Regions from separate parts of the Lujinxingia litoralis genome, predicted to be linked through region 2. Evidence: riboswitches for the same ligand, from Rfam matches in the RefSeq annotation. Region 2 holds a riboswitch; each other region holds the start of a gene.
What was found. A riboswitch is a leader RNA that binds a small molecule or an ion and turns the genes downstream of it on or off. The one in region 2 is predicted to bind cobalamin.

Region 1 (7,469 bases), 280 kb from region 2:
TTGAGGAGCTCCTCGGCCTGGTCGAGTTCGTGATCCAGGGCGGAGTGGAGGGCGTCGAGGTCGCCGGCGTCGAAGCGCTGACACACGTGGATCACGAGCACCTGGAGGGCGTCGCGGGCGGCGAAGTCGGGTGCGTGGCGCTCCAGGCGCGCGCGGGCCTGCTTGTGGAGGGATCCGTGGTGGGGGGTGGGGTGGTGGAGGGCGTCGACGCAGCGTGTGAAGCCGACGACAACCTGCGCGTCGTCGCCGGCCGCGCTGAAGACGATGTGGGAGTCGCCGGGGTCGGCGGCGCGCAGGCGTTTGAGTTTCTGCAGGGGCGCGCGCCAGGGCGCGGTGGGAGCGCCCGGGTCCTGTGGGGCGCCGGGGAGGGCGCCGGCCGGGACCAGGAGGGCCATGGCGAGCACGGGCATCGCCGCGCCCACCACCAGACCGATGCGAAAGGGCGTGGCGGTGAACCAGCGTTTGAAAAGGCGCGCGATAAAGAGGGCGACGCCGGCCAGGCCGAGCACCACAAAGGGGCTGATGGCGAGCTGCTCGATGGCCCAGAAGCCGAGGGCGAAGGTGAGGGTGGCAAAGACACCGTAGTAGGCCAGCCAGGCGAGCAGGCGCTGGGTGCGGGTGGGCTCGGCGGCCTGTCCGGCGCGCATCACGGCCTCAAAGCTGGTGCGGGTGGGGTCTGAGCTCATGGGCGGCAGGGGGTGGCGAGTGAGGGAACGCGTCGGGGCCGGCAGAATGTAGGCGTACACCTAACACGCGGCGCTGGCACCTCGCCAGAGGGTGGGGGAGGGGAGCGCGTGGCGTGTGGGGGGCGGTGTGGCCTCGGAAGAGGGGCGGGGCTCGGCTCAGCGCGAACAGATCTCGGTGCATGAGAGGTCGTGGCCGATGTTGCAGGCCGACTCCCAGGTGCGGGCGGCGGCAGCAGGCTGGCCGCGCTGGCAGAGCACCTCGCCGAGGGTGTGGATGATGTAGCCGTTTTCCGGGGAGAGCGCGACGGCCTGGCGAGCGATGCTCTCGGCGGTGGCGTCGCATTGGCCGGCGCCGTAGCAGCGCTCCCAGGCCAGGTTGTTGCAGGCGTTGGCGTCGTCGGCGTCGCAGGCGGTTTGCAGGTAGAGTTCGCGCTCCTCGGTGGTGTTCCAGTGGGCGTTGGCGAGCTCGCGGCAGGCGTGGGCGTCGCCTGCGCTCAGGCAGGGTTCTTCAAAAGAGTCTCGGTACATGGCCTGGCGCTCGTCATGCCAGCGCTTTTGGAGGCGGTTCTGGAGTTTCTGGTGGTGCTCCTTGAGGTGTTGGTCGAGGCCGACGCCGGTGCCATGGACCATGTACTGAACGCGGGTCTGGTCGCCGACGGTGTTGACCATGGGCTGTTGGCGGGCGTGGCCAAAGAGGGTGGAGATGGCCGGGCAGGCGGCTTTGTAGTCGAAACGCCAGGCCTCTTGCGGGTCGCCCTCATGGTCCAGAGGAAACTCCATCGCGCAGGGGTACTCGGCGCAGTTCACGGTGGTCTCCGGCGGAAAGATCTCGGGGCACTCGGCTTTGAGCTGGTCGACCATCTGCTCAAAGTGCTCGGGCCGAAAGGCCTCGTCGAGTTGGGTGGGAAAGGCCATGGGCAGCGCCGCGGAGGTGCGATCGATGAGCTCGGTGAGTTCCTGGTTTTGCGTGCGGGCGGCGTCGCGCTCCTGGATGGCGAGGGTGTGGGCCTGGCGAGTCTGCGCAAGCGCCGCTTCGCAGCTTGTGCCCGCGGGCCTGGCGAGCGACGTGGGATCGCTGTGGCCGTCGCCGGGGGCGGGCCGAGGGGGGGACTCGCTTGCCGGGTTGTAGGCGCGGAGCGCCGGGGGCGTCTCGGAGCGCGACGCCTGAAGGAGGAAGGGGAGGGCGCCGGAGGCCACGCCGACCACAAAGACGATAAAAAAGGAGAGGTAGGTTCGCATCGTGCTATCGCCGGCGTTGAATCGGAGCGTGGACGTGGAGAGTGCGCAGGGTAGCAGACCATTACGACCCGCGCCCAGCCTCGGTGGTACGCCGGTGGGATGAGAGGGCAGGATGGGGCCGGCGAGCGTGGCGTGAGAAAAGGGGGGCCGGGGAGAAGGTCAGAGGGGCAGAGAGGTGGTTGGGGAGGAAGAGGGGCTTTTCCTTGCGCGTTGAGGGCAGGGCGACCGATACTCCGGCCGCGCTGGTGTCCGGGCCTTTTTGCAAAGGTCGGGAGCGAGGTCTCCAGGCGCTCGGTGGTCGAGGGTTCGCCCCGGAGCGTGTGCAGGCCAAGAGGGAACCCGGTGAGATTCCGGGGCTGCCCCGCAGCGGTGAGTACGCCATGAGCTATCGTTGATGTCGCGTCCGCTACATCGAGAGCACTGCCAGGCTGCGTTGCAAAGCCTCGATGATGCTAAAGCATCGTCTGCGTTTTGCGCCTTGCTGGCCGCACTCTCGATCTCGCATCCAGCGACATCACCTTCTGCTCAGGGCGTTGACGAGAACGAAAGCCACACCAATGGCACTGCCCCCTGATAAAGGGCGTGGGAAGCCGTGGCCGGTAGGAGGTTGGTCCCGAGATGGGAGCGCCACGCTCGTAAGCCCGAAGACCTGCCAGCGCCGGGAGTCCCCGAGAAAAGGGAGCCCGAAATCGACCTTGAATCTCGCGGGAGATGGGCAGGTCGCCGTGCGCCGACATCCGTCGGTTGCTCTGGCTTGCTGTGCATCTTCGGCCCCCACACGCTTTTGAGAGGCAGATCCATGCACAGCTCCAACGACTCGACCATCCAGCAGACCCTCGCGCCCGGCCTTGTGACCGAGGTGCAGCTGATTGAGATGGTCTTTCCGCAGCAGACCAACCACTACGGCACGCTCTTCGGGGGGCAGGCCCTGGCCCTGATGGATAAGGCCGCGTTTATCGTGGCCTCGCGCTACACGCGGCGCACGGTGGTGACGGCGTGCAGCGAGCGGTGTGATTTTCATGTGCCGGTGCGCCAGGGGCAGCTCGTGGAGCTGACGGCCCGGGTGGTGGAGACGGGCCGGACCTCGGTGACGGTGGAGGTGACGCTGGTGGCCGAAGACCTCTTAAGCGGCGATCGGCAGCCGGGCACCCGGGGCAAGTTCGTGATGGTGGCGCTCGATGCGCACGGAAAGCCCACGCGGGTGCCGGAGCTGGAGAGCATGGCGAGTCAGGCGCCCTGAGGCTCAGTCGTCGCGCCGGATGGGGTCGTCCTCGGACATCGCCCGGGGGAGCGAGGCTTCGGCGCGACCAAAATAGCCCCCGGTGTCGCTGATGAGCTCTGAGGTGGCCATCTCTGTGAGGTCGGGAGGGGCTTTGAGGCTGAGGGGGTGGAGGTCGACCTCTATGGCGAAGGGCGCGCCCACCGAGTGCTGTAGGTCAATGGCCACGAAGACCAGGGCGTCGCCCTGCCAGCGCGGTGAGAGCGGCGGTGGTGGACCACTCGGTGGGGGGGCGGCGATCAGGTCGGGCCAGGTGTCTTGGGAATGGCTCTCGGCGCGGGTTTCCTCATCCCAGACGGCGACAAAGGGGGGCGTCGACGTCTCGGGGAAAGAGACGGTGTTCCGGCTGAACTACGGGCTGGAGTGGATGACCGACCTGGTGGGCAACTCGCCGGAGCGGGGCATGCTCGTGCAGCTGGGGCTGGCCACCTACTTTTGAGAGCCGGGGCCCGCACGCGGGCCCCGGGGCTTTCAGGTGGTGAGTTTGAGGCCGGCCAGGCCCAGCACGACCAGCACAATGCTGAGCCAGCGCAGGGGGGAGGTGCTGTCACCGTAGACCAGCATCCCGAGGATGGCCGTGCCCACCGCGCCGATGCCGACCCAGATGCCGTAGGCCGAGCTGGCCGGGAGCACCTTCATGGCCTGGGAGAGCAGATAGAAGCTCGCGCCCATGGCGATCACAGTGAGGATGGAGGGGATGGGGCGAGTGAAGCCGTTGCTTTCTTTGAGCCCTGTGGCCCAGCCTACTTCGAGGAGGCCGGCGACGATGAGGGCGATCCATGCCCTGGTCATACGCGCTCGTCTTGATTGGCGAGGGTCGTCCCTCAATCAAACGACAGGCGCTCAGGTCGTCCTGAGCGCCAGAGGGTGGCGAGGCGCCAGCCGGCTCGTCTCGTAGAAAAGATAAGCGCGCCCGGCGTACCCGGGGGGGATAGCCACCGGTGGCGAGAAAGTAAAGGCCCCTACAAGCGCGCGCGACGGGGGCTTCTTGTTCAGGTGGGTTCGTCGCGGGTGCCGTCGGCATAGCGGGCAAAGCGGCCCTGATCGCCGGGGTGGACCGGGCCGTTGTCGCTAAAGTTCCAGCCTCCGAAGCCGGTGCTCTGGTAGTCGAGGTAAGCCTGGCGGATCTCCTGCTGGGTGTTCATGACAAAGGGGCCGCGTTTGGCCACCGGTTCGCCGATGGGCGCGCCCTGCAGCAGGAGCACTTCGGCTTCGGCCGGGCCACCCTCCAGGACGATGGGGCCGGGGTGGTCGAACTCCACGCGCCGCTTATTGGCGATGGCGCGGGAGGCGACTTTGACGCCCTGGCCGGTGTGCACGTAGAGCGAGCGCAGGGTGCCGGGGCGGACCGGCGGCAGCTCAATGCGGGCGCCGGCCTCCAGGCGAATCGACCAGATGGCCACGTCGCTCTCTGCCCGGGAGGCCCAGGAGGCCGGGGGCGGTGCGGGGGGGCGCTGGCCCTGGTAGGCGCCGGCGGCCAGGGTCAGCTCCACGATGCGCCCGTGGGCGTCGGTCTCCACGACCCGGGGGATTGCTTCGTTCCAGAGCATGGTGAAGTGCGGGTCGACCATTTTGTCGGCGCGGGGCAGGTTCAGCCAGATCTGGAAGAGTTCCAGGGGGTTGGGGGCGTCGTCGCGCAGGAGCGGGAACATCTCGGAGTGCTGAATGCCGGCGCCGGCGGTGAGCCACTGCACGTCGCCCCCGCCGTAGCGGGCGGCGGCGCCCATGGAGTCGGTGTGATCGAGGTAGCCCGAACGCACCACGGTGACGGTTTCGAAGCCGCGGTGGGGATGGCGAGGAAAGCCCGGCACCCGGCGCCCGTGGTACATGCGCCAGGGCTGATGCTCGGCGAAGTCCCGGCCCAGGTGGCGTCCGGCCAGCGAGGCGTCGGGCGCCATGGTGCCATCGCTGGCGGGGTAGTCGTCGCGGTGATGGGCGCAGAAGAGAAAGGGGTCGGAGGTGGGCCAGTTCATGGTGGCGATCGGGGTCACCGCCTTGATCGGGGCGGCCGGCAGCGCCGCCGCGGCGGCTTCGGTGGGAGCCGGGGCGCTGGCCCGGGCCGGGGCCGGGCGGTTATCGCGCTCGATCTTCTGGCAGGCCGCCAGCGGGAAGAGGCTCCCGGCGGCCAGGAGCTTGAGCGCGGTGCGCCGGGCGACCACCGGGCTGCCCAGGGTACCGGGAGAGGGTTCGGTGAGGACCAGGCGGCCCTCGAGCCTTTCGTCGACGATCTGGAGGCGCTTACTGCCGTGGTTGTAAAGATCCCAGGCGTCGAAGAGCTGGCGAGCGACCGCGTCGCCCGGGGGCTGATCAGCGGGCGCGAGCGTCGCTCGCCAGGCTTCCAGCGCATCGACTACCCGGGCCTGGTCCGCGCTCAGGCGCAGGGAGCGGCGCAACGCGTGCAGCGAGCCCGGCACCGGGAGTTCGCCCTTTTCTCCGGTGCCGATGGCGTTCCGGGGCTCCGGAGCCAGGGCGTTGAGCAGCCAGCCTACCCCGTGCCAGAGCTCCTCAAAGGCCCAGTCAAAGGCCTCAAAGGTCAGGTTTTCGGTGGCTTCATCCAGGTAGTCTTTGGCGCGTTGCAGGGCGTCTTCAGGCGTCATGAGCGTTCTCTAAGGGGGTTATTCCACACACGTGGGGCGAAACCGGTGCGCGGCGAGATTCATTTCATAGATGTGGTTCATATGGATGATGCATGGTTTTAATAGGGGGAGTGGGCCTCTTCGAGGGAGTCGACCCCGCAGGCTTCAAAGGCCTCTTTGACCTCTTTGAGGCGGGTGCCCTCCAGGGCCAGGCCGAGGTGCCGGGTGAAGGTCAGCGAGACGCGGCTGAAGTCGGCCTGGCGCAGGTCGCAGTGAATCAGGCGCGCGCCGTCGAAGCACGCGTCGATGGCGATGACCTCCTGGAGGTCGGCCTCTTCGAAGTGTGCAAAGGAGCAGTTTGCGCCGCGCAGGTTGGCGCCCCGGAGTTGCGCGGCGCCAAAGCGGCAGTGGCTCAGGTCGGCGTCGACTAAAAGGGTGTGGGTGAGGTCGGCCCGGGAGAAGTCGACGCAGCTTAAGTCCAGGCGAGAGAGATCGACGCCGCTTAAGTCGACGCCGGCCAGGCGCAGGAGGCGGCGGCCGCCGTCAGGAAACTCCCCGGAGTGATCGCGGATAAGGAAGATGACGTCGCGGCGGCTTAAATCGGCCATGGGGACTCCCGGAAAGGATGAGAAAGGGGGGGCGTTGGGCCGGGCGATGATCCCGGGGGGCGCGCCGGGACGCAAGGCCGAGGTGCGGGCCCGGGAGAGGGGCGCGGCACAAAAAAAGCCCCGGCCGGGGGGGCGGGGCTTGCGGGACGAGCCTTGAGGGGAGGTTAGCCCATCATGTCGCCGAAGATCGCCCGGATCACGCCGCGGGCCGAACTCAGCGCCACGTAGGTGGCAAAGAGCACCAGCACCACGTTGATGGCGTTGAGCTTCCAGTCGTTGACCCGGTGGCCCATGGTCTTTTTGTCGTTGACCGCCCAGAACAAAAAGGCCGCGGTGATCGGCAAACCGAAGACGCCGTTGATGGCCGGGAAGAGGGTGACCATCTGCACGATGGTCAGGCCGGTGACGGCCGAGACCAGCGGGGAGCTCATGCCGATGAGGATGGCGCCGGCGTAGATGGCGCGAAAAGCCCGGGTGTCCTGCTCTTTTTGGGGGGCGTCGAGGGCTTCGAGGATCATGTAGGGGACGGTCCACATGATGGGGACGATGCTGTTAAACGCCGCACAGATCACGCCGATCAAAAAGACCACCATGGCCCACTCGCCGAGGACCTCGGCCAGGGCCTGGCCGGGCGTGATAAAGGAGGTGAGTTCGGTGTAGCCGGCCGGGCGCAGCACGGCGGCCGAGACCACGATGATGCACACGGTGATCAGCCCGCCGACGATGTAGCCAAAGGCCAGGTCGTGGCGCACCTCCGAGAGGTCTTCGTCGCGGGTCCAGCCCTTCTTTTTGACCAGGATCGATTCCAGAAAGAAGTTCGGCCACAGGGCGGTGGTACCCAGGATAGCCGCGCCCAGGAGCATGGCGCCGGAGTCGGGCAGCGTGGGGAGAAAGCCCGCGGCCATCTCGGCCGGGGCCGGGCCGCTGGCGCCGGCCACCACCACGTAGAGCACCAGGAGCACGAACATCATGGCGGTGACAAAGGTCTCGACCCGCTCGTACTTGAGCACTCCGGTGAGGATTGCCACCAGTCCGGTGACGACGGCTACCGGCTGCCAGGAGAGGGCCTGGCCGCTCAAAA
Region 2 (7,469 bases):
CGCGGTCTTCGGTGCGCTCGTAAAGCGCGGCGGCCCCCACACGAAGCCCCGTCCTCTTGTCTTTTGCTCCCTGGCGAGCAACGTGAGCGCGCCCGAACACCAGATCCAACGCGGCGTATCCGGCAGGTAATGCGTTGTCATTGCCCAACGCACTCCCATTGCCATTGCCCACACGAACCCACCCCTCGACGGGCATAGACGCCGGGTGGAAATGGATATCGACCCCCAGATCTCGACGCACGCGGAACGACGAGACCACCGACCCACGATCTGGAAAGAGCAACGACTCGGTAGGCTCGTGAACAAACGAGGCAAAGAGTGGCGGCTTTGAGTACCCGACGTTCAGGTCCAGCCACGGCTGCGGCGACACGCGAGCGTAGGCATCCAGAATCACCGGATTCTTGCCAGCGAATTCGATCCGAGTCACGCCGCGAAACCAGCCGACGGGCTCAAGCACGAGGCCAGGACGTAGCCTGGCAAGCGCAAAGCCAGAGAGCCCCTCTTCCACCGCAGGATAGATGCGGTAATCGACTTCGCCCAGCAGAGTTGGACGAAGAGACGAGTCCGACCGAGGCGCATCGGCCCCACGTGCTCTGGCGTCGATCGACCAGAGCGCCGTCAGCAGGGTCATCAAGACAGCATGGACGTAGCGCATGCGCATTCAGTCCTCCAGCGGCACGATGCGCAGGTAATGCGTTACTCCGTCCGATTCATCGGGGTCGTGGTCGGCGACGAACACCCGTCGATGAGTCGGATCGTAGGCTACGCCGCGCACCTGCTGGAAGCCGGATTCCACCACCGATGTCGAACCATCAGCATCGATACGCAGCAGGTTTCCCCACACGCTCCCTGAGAGAAGCGAGCCCTGCGGACCTCTCGCGATAAGGTCTGGTCCCTCCACCTCGGCCAGCACCCGGTAGTCCTGCGGGTTGGCCTGAGTCGCGACCAGAATCTGATCCAGCCCCTGGTCGGAGACATAAAGTTTATCATCCACCGCCAACACGCCTGCCGGCTTACTCAGGCCGGTGATGACCTCGGACTCGACCCCGGTGAGCTTAAGAGCTCCGACCGCCCCCACACGCTCCCCGGAAGAGAGACGAACGAACCACGAGCTGTAGAGTCGACCCTCGTCGCTTACAGTGAGCCCGATGCGTCGGCGCTGCGGGTCGAGGCCGGGGAGCACCTCGGCCTCCCCGCTCGAACGGATGAACACCACATCGCCTGTCGTTCCATGCCCGAAGCGAGTCACCACAAACGAGCCGTTCTCCAGGCGAACGAGCTGCCCGAGGCCGGGGCCTCTCGCGGATGCCTCGGGCAGCTCGGCAACAACCGAATACCCCTCGGCGTCGCTCCAGCGGAGGATGCGGTTCCCGTTGTCATCGGCGATATAGAGTGCTTGCTCTTCATCGTCCCACCACAGCCCGTTCGGGTCGCCCTCCACATCAAGAACCGCGGGCCCCCGCATCACCCGATCGCTGGGAGCCGTACTGGACGTTCCACTCCCACAGCTCACCAACAGCACGAATGCGCACGCAAGCGAACACCCCATCATCAGATTCTTCATGTAAACATCACTCCCTATATAACCCCTTAGAAACAGAGGTGATTTAACGTCACCGACACCCGGCACCTCAACGACGCTCCGGACGGACTCAGGCACCACACTGAGCGCTCACTCCTGCGACGCGCATACGGTCGCGGCGTGTCCGGCCGCGGCAAGGTCGTAACCAGGCATGAGCGAGGCCTCCGCTCGGAAGGTGGGTTGGTCGATAAGGTCGACAAAGCGAGCGACCGCTGGGCTCTCAAGACGGGACTCCGGAACGAGGAGTTCGAAGCGCTCCTCCGAAAGCGGGATGAACGTGAGCCCTTCGGCGATCGCAGCAGATTCAATCGCGACCCCTACATCCGCGATCCCCATCCGGACCAGCCGAGCGACCTCGGCATGATCGGCCGCCAGAAGGTCGGCTCGGGTCATATCCAGCCCGCCCGGATCGCCCACCGCACGCTCGAACACCTGACGAGCTCCGGAACCTGGCGAGCGCAACGCCCGGCGGACGTCATCGCGGCCCAGATCCGCGCCCGCCTGGAGTGAAAGCGGATTTCCGGGAGCCACGACGAGCCCCTGACGCCAGCGCGCAAGGTGAATAATCGCAGTATTTTGCCCCGGAAAGGCACGTCTTGCCGCTCGAGCGTGAGCCTCGGCATCCACCTCGCTGGCCAGATGCATTCCCGCGATATGCACCAGCCCCTGGGTCACAAGTTGGAGGGCTCGGCTGCTGTCAGCATGTATCCAGGTTGATCTGGCGTCGCGGTAGCGGCGGCCTAGACGCCCGGCCAACGCCCCGAGCAGCGGCGCACACCCCGCGATAAGAAGATTGCAATCCACGTCGGCCGAATCGCTCAGAAGTTCGACGAGCGCAGATGCTCGCGCCTCCTCCCTTTCCAGAACGACACCGTCCGCAGCACTACGTTCGTCCTGTAATGGATGCGCCACAAGCGCGCCATCCACTCGCCCCACCACCACCCTCGTGGCGCATGGACTGGCGTCGGCCAGGCGAACTTGCACCACCGGGCCTCCCGAAAGCCGGAAGAGTTCATCCACCGAGCAACGGAGCGCCCTGGCAAGCAAGAGCGCCAGCGTCGTCGACGGGACCTGGCGGCCCGTCTCAATCGCGTTCAGCGTCTGACGAGACACCCCAATGCGGGCTGCCAACTCTGCCTGAGAGAGGCCGGCGGCCGTGCGCCTGTCGCGAACAAGAGAGATCGCAGTTGTGTCGTTCAAGAAACCTCCGAGGTTGAGCCCCGGAGGATGTAAAGCAACCCAGACAACATGTAAAGCAAACAAGACACGCAGCCACACGTCATTTTGCTCACGTCCCTCGCGAGGTCCTCCCCGAACGTGCGTCGCTCGCCACGCGACAAGGTGCCCCGGACTGCCCTTCCCAAGCCCCCTTCGCCCGGACACGGGGTGCGGCACGGGGGGCCTTTTCCGCATGAACACAGGTTATGGTTGCGTGCCCCCTTATGAGGTTTTCGCCTCGTGGAACGACCGGCAGGCGCCGGGCCGGGCTTCTCGCAGAAGCCGGACCAAACACAAGATGATGTGGTTGACGCCCCCACAAGCCCACTATATACAGCCATCCGCTCTGGTGCTTCGCGATGCCTTCGCGAAGCTCAAGAGGGAATCCGGTGTGACTCCGGAGCTGCCCCGCAGCGGTATTCGAGAACGACCCCCACCAATGGCACTGGGCTTAAGCCTGGGAAGCGGTGGGCAGTAGGAGCTTCCATCAGGGAGCGCGCTCGTAAGCCCGAAGACCTGCCAGCGCCTGGCGTGGGAGAGATACCCCGCGCCAGTTCGACCTGGGAACACTCGTGGGAGGTGAGCCTGGTCTCGACGGACACCTGTACTGTCGAGCCGACCTTGCCCCCCGAGCGATCCCTCCGCTCGCGGGAGCGAAGGTTGACCGGCGCCCTCCTCTTCGCAGGTACAGGTTGTCTGGTCCGAGTCGTTCGCCCCGCGCTTTAGAAACCGAGCGAGTTTCGCTCCGGAGAGTCGCGAGAGAGCACCATGAACGACGCCCCTGCCCCCCCAGCCCCATCCACGCCCACCGCACAGAACCGGCACGTGCGTATCATGACGCGTGATGGCTCCCCTGAAAGCGTGAGCCTGGACCGGATCGTGGACGCGATCTCACGATGCGCCGACGGCCTTGACCAGGTTGTTCCGCAGCGCGTCGCCCTTCGCACCATCGAGGGCATCTTTGACGGCGCGACCCAACGCGAACTCGAGGACCTCTCGATTCAGGTCGCAGCCTCGCTGATGCTTGAAGAGCCCGAATACTCTCGCCTGGCTGCCAGGCTACTGGCGCAGCGCATGAGCGCCGATGTCGAGGCCGAGGGAGTCACCTCGTTCTCGCAAGGCATCTTCGCCGGACACGCAGTCGGGCGTTACAATGACCGCCTCCATCACTTTGTGCGTGCACACGCCCCTCAACTCGATGCTCTCATCGCGCCAGAGCGCGATCACCTCTTTGAGTACTTCGGGCTGAAGACCTTGCACGACCGCTACCTGCTGCGAGACTCCGAGCACCAACGCCTGTTGGAGCTGCCGCAGTACTTCTTTCTGCGCATTGCGTGCGCACTGAGCGAAGGGTTCGATGAGGCGCTCGAGCTCTACAACCTCCTCTCCAGGCTGGAGTATCTCCCCAGCTCCCCCACGCTCTTCAACGCCGGCACCTGCTACGAGCAACTCTCCAGCTGCTTTCTCCTCGACTCTCCAGCCGACGAACTCCCCGACATCTACCGCAGCTATACCGACGTCGCGATGCTCTCGAAGTTCTCCGGCGGCATCGGCATGGCCTTCCACCGCGTGCGCGCACGCGGCTCCCTCATACGCAGCACCAACGGTCGCTCCAACGGTATCATCCCCTGGCTCAAAACACTGGATGCGTCCGTCGCCGCCGTGAACCAGGGCGGCAAGCGCAAGGGAGCCTGCTGCGTCTACCTGGAGCCCTGGCACGCGGATATCGAAGAGTTCCTGGAACTTCGTGACAACACCGGTGACGAGGCCGCACGCACGCATAACCTGAACATCGCCAACTGGGTTCCTGATCTCTTCATGCGCCGCGTCGAAGCCGACGCAGACTGGAGCCTCTTTGATCCGAAACACGTCCCGGAGCTACCCGACCTCTACGGCGACGCCTTCGAACAACGCTACGAAGAGGCCGAGCGGGCCGGACTCGCCAGCCGTACCATCAAAGCTCGTGATCTCTACGCACGCATGATTCGTACGCTGGCTCAGACCGGCAACGGGTGGATGACTTTTAAAGATCACGCCAACCGCGCCTGCAACCAGACCGCCCTCCCCGGACGAACTGTTCACCTCTCCAACCTTTGCACGGAGATCATTGAGGTGACCTCCGGAGAAGAGACCGCCGTCTGCAACCTGGGCTCGATCAATCTGGCCCGACACACCCGAATCGACTCCACGGGAGAGGTCCACTTTGACTTCGACCAGCTCGCCGCGACCGTACGACGAGCGGTGCGCCAGCTCGATCGGGTGATCGATCTCAACTACTACCCGATTCCCTCCACAGCAGCGTCAAACTCGCGTTGGCGCCCGGTCGGACTCGGACTCATGGGCCTGCAGGACGTGTTTTTTCAGATGCGTCTGCCCTTCGACAGTCCCCGGGCGCGCACTCTCTCCCAACACATCTCCGAAGAAATCTACTTTAACGCCCTGACCACCTCCCTCGAACTCGCCGCAGAACTCGGCCCCCACGCCGCGTTTGATGAAACCCGTGCCGCCCGTGGGGAGCTCCAGTTTGATGCGTGGAACGTGACGCCAAGCGAGCCCGAACGCTGGGAGCGTCTGCGCGCAAAGATTCAGCAGGTGGGGCTGCGCAACTCTCTGCTCTGCGCCGTCGCCCCGACCGCCACCATCGCCTCGATCGCCGGCTGCTTCGAGTGCATCGAGCCCCAGGTCTCAAACCTCTTCAAACGCGAAACCCTCTCCGGCGACTTCCTCCAGGTAAACCGCTACCTGGTCGCCGAACTCAAACAACTCGGGCGCTGGGACGACGAGATGCGTGACCGCCTTAAGGAGAGCGAAGGCTCAGTCCAGGCCATCGATGCGCTCCCCGACGAACTGCGGGCTCTCTTTCGAACCGCCTGGGAACTCCCGATGCGCTCGTTGATCGATATGGCCGCCGACCGCGGCGCGTTCATCGACCAGAGCCAGTCGCTCAACCTCTTCATCGAGAGTCCGACGATCGGACAACTCTCGTCGATGTACTTCTACGCCTGGAAACGCGGTCTGAAGACGACCTACTACCTGCGCTCTCGGCCGGCCACCCGGATCGCCCGGGCGACCCGGCGTACCCCCGACGCCGCGGCGGTGGCGTGCTCACTCGAAAACCCTGACATCTGCGAGGCCTGCCAATGACCACACAACGCCCCCGACACCTGCTCGACCCGGGTTTCTGCCTGACCCTGCGTCCGATGAACTACCCGGCCTTCTACGAGATGTACCGCGACGCCATCAAAAACACCTGGACCGTCGAAGAGGTCGACTTCTCCACCGACGTCAACGACCTTCGGGACAAACTCACCCCGGCCGAAAAACACCTGGTGCAACGCCTCGTCGCGTTCTTCGCGACCGGCGACTCCATCGTGGCCAACAACCTCGTGCTCAACCTCTATCAACACATCAACGCCCCCGAGGCGCGGATGTACCTCTCCCGACAACTCTACGAGGAAGCCCTGCACGTCCAGTTTTACCTGACGCTGCTGGACACCTACGTGCCCGACCCCGCAGATCGCCACGCCGCTTTTGCTGCCATCGAGAACATCCCCTCCATTCGCACCAAGGCCGAGTTTTGCATGCGATGGATAGACTCGATCGACGAGCTCGATCGCCTGGAGACCCGTGCTCACCGGCGTCAATTTCTACTCAACCTTATTTGTTTCGCCGCCTGCATCGAAGGACTCTTCTTCTTCGGCGCCTTCGCCTACGTGTACTACCTCCGATCTCGCGGGCTACTCCACGGACTGGCCGCAGGCACCAGCTGGGTCTTTCGCGACGAGAGCGCACACATGGCCTTTGCCTTCGAGGTCGTTCAGACCGTACGTCGAGAGGAGCCCGAACTCTTCGACGCCTCGCTCACCGACGACGTCCACACCATGCTGCGTGAAGCCGTCGCCTGTGAGACACAATTCGCCGAAGACCTCCTGGGTAGCGGCGTCGCCGGGCTGACCGTGGCCGACATTCGCGCCTACCTCGAGCACTGCGCCGATCAACGCCTGCACACCCTCGGGATGCCCGCGCTCTACGGCACGAAGAACCCGCTCGCGTTCATGGAGCTGCAAGATGTGCAAGAGGTCACGAACTTCTTCGAGCGCCGTGTCTCTGCCTATCAAGTTGCCGTCGGCGGCGAAGTGAGCTTCGACGAAACCTTCTAAGCGCCCGACCAGCTCCGCCGGTGAACCAGGGAGCAGCTCCGCGCCTCGACGTGCGCTGCCCCCTGGCGTCACCGGCGAACGAAGGGAACGAGCGGATAAACCCAATGCTGGGCCGGCAGGATGTTTGCTGGCGCGGCGGGGACCGGACCGTCAGGCCTCGACGCGTTGCGAGCGTACAAGGCGACGTCCTACCACATTGAAACATCGAAAAAACTCTTCGTGAACCTGCATGTGCGCAGCGCCAGCAAGCTCCTCAAAGCGTGACCGCTCCAGCATGTGAAAACCATGAGTGAGTCGCGCCTTGAGGAGTTCGAGCCGGTCGGCACTCACTCCGGAGGCGCTTGAACATTTCAGATGTGCGTCTACCAGTAGCGAGCCCTCATGAGTGGAGCACTCAATCTCCGTCACTAAGGCCGAGGCGCCGTGGGCCATTGCCCCTGCGATGTCACAGAGAAAAGAGGCCCGAGCCCCGTCGTCCGGGATCAGGTGCCCCACAAGCGTTGACACCA
Region 3 (7,469 bases), on a different contig from region 2:
CGGTTCACAAAGAGGAGGTCGCCGGTGGAGATCAGGTCTTCGACGTCGAAGGGGGCCTTGAACTGCCCGATGTTGATCTCCAGCAGATCATAAGGGGCATAAAAGGCGTAGACGTCGGTCATGCGCAGCGCCAGCGCCTCGACCGGGGAGTCTTGCCCGGTGCGCAGCAGTCGGCTGCCGGCATCGAACTGGAAGACAAAGCCCAGGCCGTTGTCCATCTCACCGGTGGTGGTCAGGCGGGCGTCGGCGATGGTGAAGCCATCATTGCGGCCGATGAGCTCGACGTTGGGATCATCGGCGATCGCGGTGTAGCCGCTGCGCAGGTAGCCCCCCAGGGTCAGGCGCCAGGGGCCGGTGAGCCCGCCGTTGCCGGCGATCACCACCGAACCGGGAGTCGGACGCGCCGGCGCCAGGGCCACGGCGCCCACGGGCTCGTCGGGGCGGAGCTCCGCTTCGACCTCGGCGTCGTCAAGCGTCACCTCTTCGGTGCCGGCGACGTTGGTGGGTTGCGGTCGGGGCTGGGCACGCTCGTCGGGGGCCACGTTCTGGCGGCTCGTCTCTTCGGCGACCTGCTGGGCCTGCTCCACGGCCTGGGTGGGCGTGGGGGCGGCGGGCTCGTCGTTGTCACGGGCCTCGGGATCACCCTCGAGTAACGCAGGGAGGCTGGTGCCATCGAGATCAACCTCTTGAGGGCTCTCGGGCTCCTGGGCCCATACATCGGTTGCAACGAGGAGGGAGAGCGCGACGACGGCGACCGTCGCCCTGGACTTCATACGCACCATGATCAGGGCCTCTTTTCGGGCAGGAAAAACACCACTACGTCATCTGTGAACGTGCTGGCGCGGCCAGGTGCCGCCCAGCGTATCGTCCGCCGTGAGCCTCGGCTCCCGGCGTCGTAAGAGCTAGCGGGTAAGGTGTACACCACGCTGGCCGGGAGCGTCCACAGCCCGGGTGGGGCGGGCGATCGCAAAAGGTGGCGAGGAGCATGGCCGGAGTTCCCGCCTTATATAGAGCCGGTTATTGAGGGGCGCCTTGCGGGGGCGGAGAGCGCGCGGGGCCCGGGAGGCGGGGATGCTTGCGCGGCCGGTACTCAGCAGGCCAAAGGGGAGGGCAGCAACCCCCTCCTTATATAGGGCCGGTTATTGAGGGGCGCCTTGCGGGGGGGGGAGAGCGCGCGGATCCCGGATAGGAGGGCCGAGATCCGGTGGTGCGACGGGAGAGGGCGAAGAGGGCGGATTGACGATCTCCGCATAAATTAAGGCGAAACCCGAATTGGAGCGAGGGGAGTGCGTGAAAAATGAACTTTTTTAGGAAAAGTGTCTTGACGGAAACTTCGTGCCGAGTATTCTCCCGATTCCCTGGCGCGGCGAAGTCGAACAGGGAGGCGGCTCCTGGAGGAGTGGCCGAGCGGTTGAAGGCACCGGTCTTGAAAACCGGCAAGCGCAAGCTTCGTGGGTTCGAATCCCACCTCCTCCGCTCAAAAGTAAATTCCTGCTTGCAGGATGGTGTTTGAAAAGTGAATAAGAACGTGTACGGAGAGGTGGCCGAGTGGCTGAAGGCGCTCCCCTGCTAAGGGAGTATATGGCTTAAACCGTATCGAGGGTTCGAATCCCTCCCTCTCCGCTTTTCGACTGAAAAAAGAAACTGAAAAAAAAGTCGAAAAAGTGCTTGCAAAACCAAAACGGCGGTGCTAATAAAATGGCACGCCGGACGGGAGAACGGCAAACAACGCAGCAAGCACATAGCACGCACCTGTAGCTCAACTGGATAGAGCAATGGTCTACGGAACCATAGGTTGGAGGTTCGAACCCTTCCAGGTGCGCTAGAAACGCTCTTAATGAATTAAGAGCGTTTCTTTGTTTTTGGAGTCAGGTTTAAAAGTGTCTCGAAAAAACATCGACAACATCTTTATGATGCAGGCTCTCGAAGAGGCCGAAAAAGCTAAGGCAGAGGGCGAAGTCCCTGTCGGAGCTGTGGTCGTATACGAGGGTGAAATCATCGCTCGCGGGTTTAACCGGCGAGAAACCTGGCAAGACCCGACAGCCCACGCCGAACTGATTGCGGTTCGACGCGCGGCGCAAGTGTTGGGTAGCTGGAGACTCCAGGAATGTACGGTCTACGTGACCCTGGAACCCTGTCCCATGTGCGCGGGTATGTTGGTAAACGCGCGAGTAGGGCGGGTTGTTTTTGGTGCACGAGATCCAAAAGCCGGCGCGATGCGTTCGCTTTTTGCCATGGGAGAAGATCCTCGATTAAATCATAGTATCGAGGTGAAAGAAGGTGTCCTTTCGGCAGCAAGTGGACGGGTTTTAAGCGAATTTTTCCGCAGTATTCGTGAGAAGCGTAAAGCGTCAGCAAGTCAGGATGACTCCTCCAACGAGGATGCATCTTAAGTGCGGAGGGGTGGCCGAGTGGTCGAAGGCGCTTGATTCGAAATCAAGTGTACCTTCACGGGTACCGTGGGTTCGAATCCCACCCCCTCCGTTTTTGTAGTATCAGACCATGAAAATGGATCTGTTGGAGAGGTGGCCGAGTGGTTGAAGGCGCACGCTTGGAAAGCGTGTATACGTTTATAGCGTATCGAGGGTTCGAATCCCTCTCTCTCCGCTCTTCGAGGTGGGCTGTTGACGGCTCACCCCATCCCCCCTTAGGGTGGGGATGTTCGACCCCTGAGCGGCCAGTGCGACTGCTGGCCTGGCACCCCGTCAGGTCCGGGAGGAAGCAGCGGACCAGGTACAGAGTGTGCGCTGGCCGCTTGAGGGTCGAAGAGAACTCCACCCCGACGTGGAGTGATGAACATGAGCCCCGCGACGCTTCATTAAGCGTTGCGGGGCTTTTTTTTGCTCGGGCCCGGTGCGTTCAATCTGCGTTGACCCGGATGCCCGGGCGGTGCTAGCACGCGGGCAGGATTGACGCGGCAGGAAGTTGGTGAAAGTCCAGCGCTGCCCCCGCAACTGTCATCGGTGATGAACCTGTCGTAACCCACTGGCGTGTTTCAAACGTCGGGAAGGGGACGGGCGAAGGTGATCCGAGAGCCAGGATATTGCTGCGTCGACGGTGTACCCCCAATCGCTTCGGGTCGGTGGCGAGAGGAACGCAGCAGCCCGGGCGCGAGTGCGCCGGCTCATGCGTGCGGCCGCAGGATGAACCTGCCAGGTGTGTTTGCCGCTCGTGTGCGGGGTTGTCCCGCTGCCGCCCCTCGATCTCCGCCCGGACAGGTAAGGAGATTGAGATGACGACGCTGAAAAATCGGGTGGGTTTGATGGCGCTGATGCTGGCCGGTGGCCTGTGTCTGGCGGCCTGTGGTGAGACCGACGCGCCGGTGGAGTGTGAAGGGGCCGAGTGCGAGCAGAATGACAACCAGGACCAGGGCATTGAGGTGGCCGGGGAGTGGGCCACGAACTTCGGCTACGACGAGACCATCACCGAAGAGACCTGGGGGATGATGCTGTTGACCGAGTATGATAACGAGGCGGATTTCGCCATTACCCAGAACACCTCCGACGCGGAGTTTGGGGCGGACCGCTACAACGTGGTGGTGTGGACGCCGGTGGTCGACGACAGCTTCTACTACTGCATGGTCGCCTTTGATCTGGAGACGGTGGAAGACGCCCGCGCGATCGATCGCAGCGCCGATGCCGACGCCAGCGATCCGGAGAACGGCGGCTGCGGTGGGTTCGCCTGGACGAAGATGACCCGCAAATGATCGCCGCACGCTGGAAGCGCCTGGCAGTGGTGACGCTGCTTGCCGCCGCCCCGGGGGGGGCGCTGGGCTGCGGGGAGGTCGATGACACAGCCGAACCGGGCCCCTGGTGGGCGGGGCTGCCCTACGCCTCGGAGGTGGTGAGTTTTACGCCGGGGGAAGGGGCAGGTTTTGGCGAGGGGAACCTCCCCGACGTGGTGCTTGGTCCGCCGCAGGGAAAGGGCACGACCTCGGCCTCGCTGGATGTGCTGAGTCTGGGCGCCGGTGGAGAGATCGTGCTGGGCTTTGGCGACCGGGTCATTGTGGATGGCGAAGGGGCGGATTTCGTGGTGTTTGAGAACCCCTTTTACGCCGATGGCGATCCGGACCAGGTGTTTGCGGAACTCGGGGAGATCGCGGTCAGCGAAGACGGGGAGGCCTGGCATACCTTTGAGTGTGTGGCCTCGCCGGATGACGCGCCGCCCTACGTTGGTTGCGCCGGCTGGAGGCCCACGCTGGCCTACGAGGCGCTGGAGCATCCTGAACTCTCGGTGGCGATCACCGGCGGCGACGCCTTTGATCTGGCCGAGGTCGGCCTGAGCCGAGCTCGCTTCGTGCGCATTCGCGATCTCTGGGGCGTGGGAGCTTCGCCGAGCCAGGGCTTTGATCTGGATGCGGTGGGGATTCTGCACGTCGAGTAACTAAGCCCGCCGATCAGCGAGCGTGCACGCGCCGCGTTGCCGCTCGCTGCTTGAGGGCATAAAAAAGCCGCGCTCCCCTTTTGGGGAGCGCGGCTTTTTTATGCAGCTTCGATCGTTCTGAACTCGCCTGGCGAGCGCGCTTGCTTAGTAGCCGCGCTCGGCCATGTCTTCGCCGCTGGGGGCATCTTCGACGATGGCGGCCAGGCCGCTGACCTGGGCGTCGACATCCAGGGTGCGCTCGGCGATGTGCTCGAGGATCTCGGCTTTGACCTCGGCCAGGGGCAGGGTGCCGCGGCGCCCGTCACGGTAGGTGCGCAGGGCGACCGTGCCGGCCTCGGCCTCGCGTCCGCCGATGACCAGCATGTAGGGGACCTTCTGGGTCTCGGCCTCGCGAATCTTAAAGCCCATCTTCTCGCTGCGATCGTCGACTTCCACGCGGATGCCCGAGCGCTTGAGGTCTCTGGCGACCTCCCAGGCGAAGTCGTTCTGCTCGTCGGTGATCGGCACGATCACCGCCTGTACCGGCGCCAGCCAGGTGGGGAAGGCTCCGGCCAGGTGCTCGAGCAGGATGGCGAAGAAGCGCTCCAGGCTGCCGGCGATGGCGCGGTGGATGACGATCGGGGTGCGCTCGGAGTTGTCGCTGGCGGTGTAGGTGAGCTCAAAGCGTCGGGGCAGCTGGAAGTCGAGCTGGATGGTGGCGCATTGCCAGGAGCGGCCCAGGCAGTCGCGCACCTGGAAGTCGATCTTCGGCCCGTAGAAGGCGCCGTCGCCCTCGTTGATGGTGAAGGGCTTTCCGGCCGCCTCCAGCGCCTCTTTGAGCGCGCCTTCGGCGCGATCCCAGAGCTCGACCTCGCCCATGAAGTCGTCGGGACGCGTGGAGATCTCGACGTCGTACTCCATGTTGAACATGCCGTAGGTGCGCTCGACGAGTTCCAGGAGCATGGAGATCTCCTGGGTGATGTGCTCCTCGGTGGTGAAGATGTGGGCGTCGTCCTGGCAGAACTGGCGCACGCGGGTGGCGCCGCCCAGCGCGCCGGGGAGCTCGTTGCGGTGGAGGTGTCCGAACTCGGCCACCCGCAGCGGGAGCTCGCGGTAGGAGCGCTTCTTGCTCTTGAAGTAGAGCATGGTGTCCGGGCAGTTCATCGGCTTGAGGCAGTAGTTCTGACCGTGAGCCTCCAGCTTGAACATGGTGTCCTGGTAGTGGTCCAGGTGGCCGGACTGCGCGAAGAGATCTTCGTGGTAGATCAGCGGGTTGCAGATCTCCTCGTAGCCCTGCTCGGCCTCGATCTCGCGGAAGTAGTTCTGGAGCTCCCGGTAGGAGGTCCAGCCTTTGGGGCGCCAGAAGATCGAGCCCGGGGAGAGGCGGTTGAAGTCGAAGAGTTCCAGCTCGCGGGCCAGTTTGCGGTGGTCGCGGCGCTTGGCCTCCTCCAGCATGAGCAGGTACTGGTCGAGCTCATCGCGGGTGGGGAAGGCGGTGCCGTAGACGCGCTGGAGCATCGGCTGGTTTTCGTCGCCGCGCCAGTAGGCGCCGGCGACCTTCAGGAGTTTGAAGTTCTTGCACTGCTTGGAGTAGCGCACGTGGGGGCCGGCGCAGAGATCGATGAGGGGACCGCTCTCGTAGGTGGAGACGGTGTCGCCTTCGATGCCCTCGATGAGTTCGAGCTTGTAGGGCTGATCTTTAAAAAACTCGCGGGCTTTGTCTTTGTCCCACTCTTCGTATTTGAAGGGGACGTTGGCCTTGACGAGTTTGGTCATGCGCTCCTCGATCTCCTCGAAATCGTCGGGGGAGAGGGCGCGGGGGAGCTCAAAGTCGTAGTAGAAGCCGTCCTTGATGGGCGGGCCAATGGCCAGGCGCGCATCGGGGAACATCTCCAAAATCGCTGCGGCCATCAGGTGGGCGGTGGAGTGGCGGACTCGGTACAGCTTGTCGGCTCGTTTGTCGTTGGATGCTTCCGCCATGCGTCTCTCCCTGGGGTTCTGGGCAGTCTGGGGGTCGAGTTCGACCGGCTCTAGGTAGTGATGAAAGTGCCGCGCGTGCGCGCGCGACGTCGGCAAGTGACTTAGCTCGAAAGGCCGCTCAGTGCAAAGGCAGCGCGGGCGATCCCGGTGCGACGAGGTGTCGCTTGACGCTGAGTATATCGATCCCGTTGAATAGCGCGGCAGAATCGAGTGTTGCGAACTATCGCCCCGGGTTCGCGATTCCCATAATCCGGCTGGCGAATCATTCAAACATACTGAGAACCCCTGGAGATGAAGTGAGTAAGCAGACAACGCGATGGAAAAAGAAGTCAGTGGTCGCCCTGATGGTGCTGGCGCTGGTGGGATCGCTTCTGGGATGTGATTCGAAGTCGGAGGCGCCCCAGGAGGCTGCCCAGGCTGAGGCCCCTGCCGAGGCGAAGGGCGCGGAGAAAGCCGGTGAGAAGGCCGGCGCCGAAGCCGGCGAGGCGGCCGGTGAGCAGGCCAGCTACCCCGGGGTCGATCTCTCGGCTCTCGGAGCGTCCCAGCGCGTCAAGCTCGCGGAGATGGCCGGCGAAGAGCTCTGCCCCTGCCCCGATGCCACGGTGAGCCTGGATGAGTGCATGCAGAGCGAGGAGACCCAGTGCGAAGAGGCCCGGGCGGCCGTCAGCACAATGGTCGGGGCGCTGGCCGAAGGTGCCGGGGAGCGCGCGCTGGAGCGCGTGGCCGAGCGTCAGGCCAGCGAGGAGAAGGTTCACACCTTTATGCTCGAAGACGCGCCGGTCAAAGGCTCGGCCGAGGCCGAGGTGGTGATCGTGGAGTTTGCCGACTTCCAGTGCCCGCATTGCCGTACGGCCGCCGGTGTGCTCTCGGTGGTGCATGAGCAGCTGGGCGACGAGGTGGCGATTTACTTCAAGCAGTTCCCGCTGGGCAGTCCGCTCTCTGACCTGGGAGCCCGGGCGACCCTGGCCGCGCATAAGCAGGGACGTTTCTGGCAGATGCACGACCTGATCTTTGCCAACCAGCGCGATTTCAACCCGCAGCGTCTAGAGGGTTATGTGCGCCAGCTGGGGCTGAACTACGATCGCTTCCAGGCCGACCTGAAGTCGCCTGAGCTCGGGATGCAGGCT

Region 1: it holds a riboswitch for cobalamin, as region 2 does, so the genes downstream of both, DL240_RS03945 (acyl-CoA thioesterase) here and DL240_RS02805 (ribonucleoside-diphosphate reductase subunit alpha) in region 2, are expected to answer to the same signal.
Region 3: it holds a riboswitch for cobalamin, as region 2 does, so the genes downstream of both, DL240_RS11800 (hypothetical protein) here and DL240_RS02805 (ribonucleoside-diphosphate reductase subunit alpha) in region 2, are expected to answer to the same signal.

Annotation. Positions count from the first base shown of each region.
Region 1 covers NZ_QHKO01000001.1:951,077-958,545, reverse strand. Annotated here, with positions in the region: gene DL240_RS03955 (sigma-70 RNA polymerase sigma factor region 4 domain-containing protein) at 1-686, opposite strand, end outside; gene DL240_RS03950 (tetratricopeptide repeat protein) at 843-1,925, opposite strand; cobalamin riboswitch at 2,227-2,596, shown strand; gene DL240_RS03945 (acyl-CoA thioesterase) at 2,800-3,165, shown strand; gene DL240_RS03940 (hypothetical protein) at 3,169-3,372, opposite strand; gene DL240_RS03935 (hypothetical protein) at 3,458-3,643, shown strand; gene DL240_RS03930 (DMT family transporter) at 3,676-3,996, opposite strand; gene DL240_RS20925 (pirin family protein) at 4,197-5,177, opposite strand; gene DL240_RS03920 (pentapeptide repeat-containing protein) at 5,900-6,388, opposite strand; gene DL240_RS03915 (Nramp family divalent metal transporter) at 6,553-7,469, opposite strand, start outside.
Region 2 covers NZ_QHKO01000001.1:675,921-683,389, forward strand. Annotated here, with positions in the region: gene DL240_RS02790 (porin family protein) at 1-661, opposite strand, end outside; gene DL240_RS02795 (SMP-30/gluconolactonase/LRE family protein) at 662-1,564, opposite strand; gene DL240_RS02800 (XRE family transcriptional regulator) at 1,673-2,782, opposite strand; cobalamin riboswitch at 3,129-3,338, shown strand; gene DL240_RS02805 (ribonucleoside-diphosphate reductase subunit alpha) at 3,569-5,944, shown strand; gene DL240_RS02810 (ribonucleotide-diphosphate reductase subunit beta) at 5,941-6,960, shown strand; gene DL240_RS02815 (class I SAM-dependent methyltransferase) at 7,111-7,469, opposite strand, start outside.
Region 3 covers NZ_QHKO01000005.1:47,688-55,156, forward strand. Annotated here, with positions in the region: gene DL240_RS11760 (porin) at 1-782, opposite strand, end outside; tRNA gene DL240_RS11765 (tRNA-Ser) at 1,394-1,476, shown strand; tRNA gene DL240_RS11770 (tRNA-Ser) at 1,535-1,623, shown strand; tRNA gene DL240_RS11775 (tRNA-Arg) at 1,749-1,822, shown strand; gene tadA (tRNA adenosine(34) deaminase TadA) at 1,857-2,393, shown strand; tRNA gene DL240_RS11785 (tRNA-Ser) at 2,398-2,484, shown strand; tRNA gene DL240_RS11790 (tRNA-Ser) at 2,520-2,607, shown strand; RNA gene ffs (signal recognition particle sRNA small type) at 2,671-2,761, shown strand; cobalamin riboswitch at 2,859-3,065, shown strand; gene DL240_RS11800 (hypothetical protein) at 3,233-3,706, shown strand; gene DL240_RS11805 (cell surface protein) at 3,703-4,383, shown strand; gene thrS (threonine--tRNA ligase) at 4,528-6,342, opposite strand; gene DL240_RS11815 (DsbA family protein) at 6,639-7,469, shown strand, end outside.